Regions from separate parts of the Limnobaculum parvum genome, predicted to be linked through region 3. Evidence: predicted binding sites of a transcription regulator. Region 3 holds the regulator's gene; each other region holds the start of a gene.
What was found. The regulator ArgR, encoded in region 3, controls arginine synthesis, uptake and breakdown. The targets are predictions, from matches to a motif close to ANTGAATAAAAATACANT.
Positions count from the first base shown of each region.

Region 1 (3,287 bases), 250 kb from region 3:
GGCCAAGCGAACGGGCTGCATCCAGTGCGGCATTCACTTTAATCACCATACCGTCAGTGATGATACCTTGCGCAATCAGCTTCTCCGCTTTATCTGCGGTAAGCTCCGCAATACGCTGGCCTTTACCATCAAGAATACCGCTAACATCGGACAACAGAACTAAATCTGCCCCCAACGTTGATGCCAGTGCGGTTGCTGCCTGATCGGCATTGACATTCATTAATACACCTTCTGGCGTAATACCAATGGAGCTGATAATGGGTAAGTAGTCACTCGCCAGCAGCGTTTGAATCAGCTTCTTGCTGCCGGCTTTAGCTTCCCCTACATGACCTAAATCTTCAGAAAGCTGACTAACTTCCACCATATTGCCATCCGCCAGACACAGGCCAATGGCATCAATATCATGCTTTCTGGCGGCTGCCATCAGGGTCTTATTCGCTGTTCCTGCTAACGCACCGGTAATGGTACCGATCTGATCTTCCGGCGTGACGCGTAAACCATTACGACGGATCACCGGTAAAGCCAGTTTTTTCATCAGCTCATCAACCAGACAACCGCCACCGTGTACGATCACCAACTGACGCTGATGCTTTTGCTTATACGCTGCCAGGGCCACAAACAAACGCTCCATTGCTTCATCACTGTCCAGCAATGCGCCGCCGAGTTTAATAATTAATGGATTCATCCTTCTTCTCCCTAGAGTAAGGACTGGGTTTCATTGAAGCCAAAGCGTAAATTCATACACTGTACGGCCTGAGCTGCGGCACCTTTCAGCAGATTATCTTCCGCTGACACCACGATAATATGTTGACCATCAACAGCAAAACCGATGTCGCAAAACGGCTGACCAATCACCGATTTTAACGCCGGCATCCCTTTTCCATAGACCCGAACTAACGGTTTATTGTGATAAGCATTGTAAAATGCCATCTTAATCTCTTCTTCACCAACGCCCGATTTTAAACGACAGGTAATGGTTGCCAGAATCCCGCGTGGAAAATTGCCAAGATGAGGGGTGAAAATTACTGGAATACCCAAATGTGCAGCAATTTCTGGCTGATGACGATGAGTGAACACGCCATAAGGCTGTAGACTGACCTCGCAAAAACTGGTGGTCATACTGGCCTTACGCCCTGCGCCACTAACACCGCTAATAGCATTGATCACCGGCCACTGCTGCTCATCCAGCAACCCGGCCTCAACCAATGGCTTAAGCGCCAGTTGCGATGCCGTCGGATAACAGCCAGCAACCGCCACCAACTGCGCCTGCTTAAGTTTTTCTGTTTGCCATTCCGCTAAACCGTAAACGGCTTTTTTCAGCCAATCACCATGCTGGTGAGCAAAACCGTAATAACGCGTATAGAACTCAGGTGAGTCAACCCGGAAAGCACCGGACAAATCAAACACCACACAGCCTGCCGCTAAAAATTGCGGAGCAAGATCGTGACTAACTTCATGGGCTGTCGCCAGAAACACCACGTCGACGCCTTTTGCCGCTTCGGCTACATGGGTTAATGGTTGAAGCGGTAAATCCACCAGCCCTTTCAACTGTGGATGCAGATCTGAAAATATTTTCCCGCATCAGCACTCTGCGCTGATACCATCAATCCTTTGATATTGACTTCAGAATGACGACGTAAGTACGCTGCCAGTTCTGCACCGGTATAACCACTTGCGCCGACGATAAGTGTCTCGAGCATAAAATAGACCTGTTTAGTTGCGTACAAGGTTTGGAAACAGCGGTACGCTTACGGTAATGTGGATGAATATTGCTTAAGGTACGAAATTCTGTTCCCTTAGACAATCCCTTATTGTATTTTTATGCAAAATAAATGAATTTATATTGAATTAAACCGCAAAACAGGCCGAGAATTGTGAATAAAACATTACCCTCTTTTATCGAGCTATACAGTAAATTGATTGCCACACCCAGCATTAGCGCTACCGATGCAGCGCTGGATCAAAGCAATGAGACGCTGATTAACCTGCTGGCTGAGTGGTTCAGTACGCTGGGATTTAAGGTTGAAGTACAGCCAGTTCCTGATACTCGTAATAAATTCAATCTGTTGGCATCTCTAGGGTCCGGGCCCGGCGGACTATTGCTCACCGGCCATACGGATACCGTGCCGTTTGATGACGGGCGATGGACCCGCGATCCCTTCACCCTGACCGAACATAACAATAAACTGTATGGTTTGGGAACCGCCGACATGAAAGGCTTTTTTGCCTTCATTCTTGATGCCTTAAGAGACATCGACAGCAGCAAACTCACCAAACCACTGTATGTACTGGCCACTGCGGATGAAGAGACTTCTATGGCCGGAGCCCGTTATTTTTCCTCCACCAGCCATTTAAAACCAGATTGCGCCATCATCGGTGAACCTACGTCGCTCCAACCTGTGCGTGCACATAAAGGCCACATTGCGGAAGCCATTCGTATCACCGGTCAGTCCGGCCACTCAAGCGACCCATCCCGTGGCGTTAACGCTATTGAGCTGATGCATGATGCTATCAGTCATTTGATGGTGCTGAGAGATTCACTAAAAGAGCGCTATCACCATGCGGCTTTTGCTATTCCTTATCCAACCATGAACTTTGGTCATATTCACGGTGGCGATGCGCCGAACCGTATCTGCGCCTGTTGCGAATTGCATATGGATATTCGCCCATTGCCGGGGCTTACCCTAACTGATTTGGATGAATTGGTGCATCAGGCATTGGAGCCAGTCAGTCATCGTTGGCCGGGCCGAGTGGCAATTGAACACCTGCATAGTCCTATCCCTGGTTACGAATGTGCCGCTGACAATGCGCTGGTTCAGGTCGTGGAGAAGCTGGTAGGTACACCCGCGGAAGTGGTTAACTACTGCACTGAAGCACCTTTCCTGCAGCAAATGTGCCCAACACTGGTGCTTGGGCCCGGTTCTATCGATCAGGCACACCAGCCAGATGAATTCCTTGCCACCTCTTTTATTCAACCAACCCGCCAGCTACTGACTCAGGTTATCCACCACTTCTGCGCGGAAAAATAGTACGTAACTTGTGGTACATACCGCCCCAGCTTATCTGGGGCGAGAAATCTCCGTAGTAATACGAAAGTAGATTTTTTTGTTGAAATTTTCCGGTTATAAGAAATGCTTAAAGGATTCAACAAAATTATGGACATACCCAAATTGTGTGATACAACTCTAACTTTGGTACTCATAAAAATAACGCAATAACACAACATCATCTTCATGTTTTGACTAACCCGGCAGGAGACATATGAACGAACAATATTCCGCGATGCG
Region 1 is NZ_CP029185.2:271,950-275,236, reverse strand. Features, by position in the region: gene argB (acetylglutamate kinase) at 1-685, opposite strand, end outside; partial or broken gene argC (N-acetyl-gamma-glutamyl-phosphate reductase) at 697-1,700, opposite strand; gene argE (acetylornithine deacetylase) at 1,875-3,029, shown strand; gene ppc (phosphoenolpyruvate carboxylase) at 3,262-3,287, shown strand, end outside.
Region 1: the regulator ArgR is predicted to act here: its motif matches at 1,811-1,828, upstream of argE (acetylornithine deacetylase).

Region 2 (3,287 bases), 330 kb from region 3:
ATCATATACTTCCATCATTTGTTTTTTATCTGCCTGATATCTAATCTTCCTGTGCTACTCTTAAATTCAATCTGTTTGAATTTTGGTTAGTTATATGGGCCGCTTATAAATGAAAATGTCACCATTCGCTTTTAGTCTGACCCACTGGGCCAACGTGGAAAAAACAGAACACCAAGGTGAAACTGGCACGGCTTGGTGGCAAACTCGCTTTTTTGGTGAAGAACAAAACAAAATTCGTGTTCGTATGGTTGAATACTCGGCGGAATATCTTGCTGACCACTGGTGCAGTAAAGGACACGTGCTGTTCTGCCTAGAAGGTGAATTGGAAACTACCCTAGATGATGGACGTAAGTTCGTGCTCACGCCGGGGGTAAGCTATCAGGTTGGCGATAATGCTGAAGCGCACCAGTCCTATAGCAAAACCGGCGCCCGCCTACTGATTGTTGATTAATATTTAATAGTCGCGAAATACGCCTTAATACCGGCAAAAACCGATTCCGCAATCTGCTGTTGGAATTTTGCCGTTTTCAACTTGCGCTCTTCCTCCAGATTGGAAATAAACGCAGTTTCAATCAAAATCGATGGTATATCCGGCGCTTTAAGTACCGCAAACCCTGCCTGTTCAATTTTGTTCTTATGCAACTCGTTTACCCGCCCCATACGCGTCAGCACGTCTTTACCAAATTTAAGACTGCTATTGATAGTGGCGGTTTGCACCAGATCAAAAATAGTATGGTCAAGGTAGCGGTCACCACTCTTACTCACCCCGCCGATCTGATCGGATTCATTCTGAGTTTGAGCCAGATACTTAGCCGCGCTGCTGGTTGCCCCTTTAGTCGACAAAGCAAACACCGAAGAGCCATTGGCTGAACGATCGGTAAAAGCATCGGCATGGATAGAAATAAACAGATCTGCCTTTTGCGCTCTGGCTTTTGCAACTCGCACTTTCAATGGAATAAACACATCCTCATTGCGGGTCATATACACCTTCATTCCCGATTCTTTCTGTATTAGGGTGCGTAGACGGCGTGCAATTTGCAGAACGATATTCTTCTCTTTAGTGCCTCGTTTACCGATAGCACCAGGATCTTCCCCACCGTGCCCCGGATCGAGCATGATAACCAAAGGACGATCGCGCCCGACTTTCCCTGCCTGTGGCGATGCTGAGGGCCGATCTTTTTCCAGATCGCCTTGGTTGTATTCTTTTAGCAACGCCAGCAGCGGGTCATCCGGTTCTGAAGAGCCACCATTAGCCGGATAGAGATCAACCACCAGACGATTTTTAAACTCGGCAACAGGCTTCAGCGTAAACAGATTTGGATTAATATTTTGCTTTAACTCCAACACCAACCGAACCGTATTGGGATCGTGTTGCCCCACTCGCGCCAGTTTCAGATAAGGATCGTTATTCGGGACTTGAGCAGAGACCGCTTTTAGCACGCTGTTTAAATTGACGTTCTCAATATCAATCACCAAGCGATTGGGATTGGATAAGGCAAACTGTTTATACTTTAGCGGAATCGTCGACTCCAGTGTAACTCGCGTATAGGTCGAAGAAGGCCATACGCGCACAGCAACAACACTGGCCACAGAGGCAGCAATGCCAATGCCACTTACACTCAATAACCACGTCGCAGCAGCTCCCTGCAACAAACGGCGGCGTAAATAATTGGGCTTAGAGCTAGACATGATTCTCCGAAATAAAACAAAAGACTGTTATGCACATAAAGCAAAGCTGGCGTAAAACTCTACCGAAGTGAAGCGGTGCTGTCACGTTTTACATACTTGTTATCTGCTCATGAGCATAATTTTAATATGAAAATACGCGAAAATAAGCACATAATGCTTAAAATCGTCGAAGCCTAATCAATTTTATTCACTTCGTCTATTGAATAATCCCTGACTAAATCAATTTTGACTCAATTTTCTGCTTGCCAGAACACCTTAAATAGAATAAAAATACAAAAATATCGAATTATTATGCAATGAGGTTAATCATGAAGGAGCGCAGCACTGAATTGGTTGAAGGTTTCCGCCATTCGGTTCCTTATATTAATGCCCACCGGGGGAAGACCTTTGTCATCATGCTAGGTGGTGAGGCCATTGAACATGATAATTTTGGTAATATCATCAGCGATATTGGTTTACTCCACAGCTTAGGTATTCAACTGGTCGTGGTCTATGGTGCTCGTCCACAGATCGATGCCAATCTAGCGGTACACAATAAGCCTTCGATTTATCATAAACATACGAGGGTAACCGATGCAGAATCTCTGGAACTGGTAAAACAAGCAGCCGGTCGTCTTCAATTGGATATTACCGCTCGACTTTCCATGAGTCTGAATAATACCCCGTTGCAGGGGGCCCACATCAACGTTGTCAGCGGTAACTTTGTTATCTCCCAACCTTTAGGGGTAGATGATGGTATCGATTACTGTCATAGCGGGCGCATCCGCCGGATTGATGAAGAGGCGATTCAGCGCCAACTAAGCAGCGGTGCTATTGTTTTGCTGGGACCGGTTGCCGTTTCCGTTACCGGTGAGAGTTTTAACCTCACGTCAGAAGAGGTGGCGACTCAACTGGCTATCAAGCTGAAAGCCGAGAAAATGATTGGCTTCTGTTCTTCACAAGGCGTGGCAGACGAAAAGGGGAATATTCTGTCAGAACTTTTCCCTAACGATGCCCAAACCTATCTAGACCAACATGAAGCTCAGGGTAATTACAGCTCGGGTACCGTACGCTTCCTGCGCGGCGCAATCAAAGCCTGCCGCAGCGGGGTTCGCCGTTGTCACCTGATCAGTTATCAAGACAGCGGAGCCCTGCTACAGGAACTATTCTCCCGTGATGGTATCGGCACACAAATCGTCATGGAGAGTGCGGAACAGGTACGCCGGGCCACCATTCGCGATATTGGCGGTATTCTGGAGCTGATCCGCCCTCTGGAACAACAGGGCATTCTGGTTCGCCGTTCAAGAGAGCAATTGGAGATGGAGATCGATAAATTCACCATCATCGAACGGGATAATATGACTATCGCCTGTGCGGCACTCTACCCTTTTCCAGAAGAGAAAATTGGTGAAATGGCCTGTGTTGCGGTTCATCCCAACTATCGCAGCTCATTACGCGGCGAAATACTGCTGGAAAAAATCAGTGGGCAAGCACGCCTGATGGGGCTGGAAAAGCTGTTTGTGCTCACAACCCATAGTATTCACTGGTTTCAGGAACGTGGTTTCATGCCAGCAGATATTGATGTTTTGCCGATGAAGAAGCAGGCTTTATATAACTAC
Region 2 is NZ_CP029185.2:848,343-851,629, reverse strand. Features, by position in the region: gene HYN51_RS03145 (DHCW motif cupin fold protein) at 110-451, shown strand; gene amiC (N-acetylmuramoyl-L-alanine amidase AmiC) at 448-1,689, opposite strand; gene argA (amino-acid N-acetyltransferase) at 1,995-3,287, shown strand, end outside.
Region 2: the regulator ArgR is predicted to act here: its motif matches at 1,949-1,966, upstream of argA (amino-acid N-acetyltransferase).

Region 3 (3,287 bases):
AGCAAGGTATCGACTTGATTCAGGGATATGCTCCATCACAGCTTAATCCTCGTCCCGATCTGGTCATTATTGGTAATGCGATGGGGCGTGGTAATCCTTGTGTTGAAACGGTGCTGGAAGAGGGTATCCCCTACATGTCTGGACCTCAGTGGTTACATGACAATGTACTGCGCGATCGTTGGGTGGTTGCCATAGCGGGGACGCACGGCAAAACGACTACCGCTGGTATGGCGACCTGGATTCTGGAAAGCTGCGGCTATAAGCCCGGTTTTGTTATTGGTGGTGTGCCGGGAAATTTCGATGTTTCTGCTCGTTTGGGCGACAGTCCGTTTTTTGTGATTGAGGCCGATGAGTATGATAGTGCCTTCTTTGATAAGCGTTCTAAATTTGTGCACTACTGCCCTCGTACTCTGGTCCTGAATAACCTTGAGTTCGATCATGCGGATATATTTGAAGATTTACGAGCAATCCAAAAACAGTTCCACCATCTGGTGCGTTTAGTTCCGGGACAAGGCAAGATTTTACTGCCAGAAAACGATTTGAACTTAAAGCATGTGATTAATATGGGGTGCTGGAGTGAATTAGAAACTACCGGTGAAGGGTACACATGGGCGGCGCATAAGCTCACGGTCGATGCCAGCCACTATCAGGTGTTATTAAATGGTGAGGTGGTTGGTGAGGTTAACTGGTCGCTGGTAGGTGAGCACAATATGCAAAATGGTCTGATGGCCATCGCTGCAGCTCGTCATGTTGGCGTTCAACCCCAGGATGCCTGCCGTGCTTTGGATGACTTTATTAACGCCCGTCGTCGTCTGGAGTTACGTGGTGAGGCTAATGGTGTTACCGTTTATGATGATTTTGCTCATCATCCAACCGCAATTTTAGCAACCCTAACGGCTCTGCGAAGTAAAGTTGGCGGGACAGCGCGTATTCTGGCAGTGCTGGAACCTCGCTCAAACACTATGAAGATGGGAGTGAGCAAAGATGAACTGGCTCCTGCATTTGGCCGGGCGGATGAGGTATTCTTGCTGCAGCCGGCAAACCTTCCTTGGCAGGTTACTGATGTAACCGATGCCTGTATTCAGCCTGCTCACTGGTCTGGCGACTTGGACGCGTTGGTAGATATGATTGTTCGCAGCGCTCAGCCGGGTGACAACATTCTGGTAATGAGTAACGGCGGCTTTGGTGGCATTCACGATAAGCTGTTGGCTGGGTTAAAACAAAAGCAGAAAGATACCCAGTAACTTGAATTGATAAATAAAAAGGCCTTCTCCGGAAGGCCTTAGTTTTTTAAGCAGGATTAGAGCTCCTGCTCAAACAAATCGAGAATTGCTTCGTAAAGTTGTTCTACGCTAAACCCTCTGGCAGGGGTAGTGAAAATCGTGTCATCTCCGGCGATAGTGCCGAGAATTCCCTCTGATTTACCAATTGAATCGAGTAATCGAGCCAGAAGCTGTGCTGCGCCGGGGCTGGTGCGGATCACTACCAAGGCATCGTTGTAATCAATATCCAGAATCAGGTTCTTCAGTGGGCTAGTTGCAGTCGGCACCCCGAGTTCAGTGGGTAGGCAGTACACCATCTCCATTTTAGCGTTACGAATTCGTACTGCGCCAAATTTGGTTAGCATGCGTGAGACTTTGGACTGATTAATGTTCTCAAAGCCTTCATCCTGTAAAGCCTGAACAATTTCACCCTGAGAGCTGAGTTTTTCTTCTTTTAACAGCGCTTTAAACGCCTTCACCAAATCATCTTGTTTTGTTGGGCTTCGCATCGTGCACCGTCGATAGTTGGATAACAATACTAGTATTATGAATAAAAATGACCGAGTACTCAAAAGTCTTTACTCATTGCTGTGATTAAAATGCGTTTAACTCCTGATTCTCGCGACCAAAATGTTTTTAATTCCCTATTTATGTGACCATAATGTTTTTAATTAATTATTCTTTGCAGCATATCTCAATCTTAAATCTAAGGATTGGTGATTATGCTCACGATCCTCTAAGCTTGATGTTGCATTTTAGTTACACATCAAAATAAGCAAAAATAAAAGGAGTAATGAATGAAAATTACAGTTCTTGGCGCAGCCGGTGGAATTGGTCAGGCTTTAGCCCTGTTACTGAAAACGCAGCTTCCTGCGAATTCTGAGTTATCTCTCTATGATATCGCGCCGGTTACTCCGGGGGTTGCTGTTGATTTAAGTCATATTCCGACAGCAGTTAAAATCACCGGTTTTAGCGGTGAAGATGCTAAACCAGCTCTGCAAGGTGCAGATATTGTTTTAATTTCTGCAGGTGTTGCACGTAAACCCGGCATGGATCGCTCCGATTTATTTAATATTAATGCGGGTATTGTACGTAATCTGGTAGAACAGGTAGCTCAGGTATGTCCAAAAGCGTGTATTGGTATCATCACTAACCCAGTTAATACCACTGTTGCTATTGCCGCAGAAGTATTAAAGAAAGCTGGCGTTTATGACAAAAATAAACTGTTTGGTATCACCACGCTGGACATTATCCGTTCTAATACTTTTGTTGCAGATCTGAAAGGTAAGTTACCTACTGACGTAGAAGTTGCCGTTATTGGCGGTCATTCAGGCGTAACCATTTTGCCTCTGTTATCACAAATTCCTGGCATAAGCTTTACCGATGCTGAAATCGAGTCACTCACTAAACGTATTCAAAACGCAGGTACCGAAGTGGTCGAAGCTAAAGCTGGTGGCGGATCGGCAACCCTATCAATGGGGCAAGCGGCAGCGCGTTTTGCGTTGTCCCTGCTGCGCGGATTACACGGGGAACAAGGCGTCGTTGAGTGTGCTTATGTTGAGGGTGATGGTAAGTATGCCCGCTTCTTCGCCCAGCAGTTAGTATTAGGTAAGAATGGTATTGAGAGCAGAAAAGCGATCGGCACATTAAGCGCGTTTGAACAACAAGCGCTGGATTCAATGCTGGACGTATTGCACAAAGATATTGAACTGGGTGAAAAATTCATTCAGGGATAATTTCCTCTTAGAATAAGTGAGATCAGACCGCTATCGAAAGTATTTCGGTAGCGGTTTTTTTCACTTAATGTCATGTCTACGGCTATCAGGTAGGTTCTTTTTCATCAGAATGCAATCGATTGTTTTTTATCTTTAAGTATCTGCTGGGCCAAATTTCAGAAGGGTGTTTTTCTAATGCTTCTGCAATAATCCTTTCTCCCTTGGGCCACGGACGGACGAGCGCATTGGCTAAAGTAGATGAACTTAAACCGGATTGGCGTGATAAAGCTGCTAATGTGGTACCTCGTTT
Region 3 is NZ_CP029185.2:521,863-525,149, forward strand. Features, by position in the region: gene mpl (UDP-N-acetylmuramate:L-alanyl-gamma-D-glutamyl-meso-diaminopimelate ligase) at 1-1,244, shown strand, start outside; gene argR (transcriptional regulator ArgR) at 1,301-1,771, opposite strand; gene mdh (malate dehydrogenase) at 2,060-2,998, shown strand; gene HYN51_RS01790 (helix-turn-helix domain-containing protein) at 3,084-3,287, opposite strand, start outside.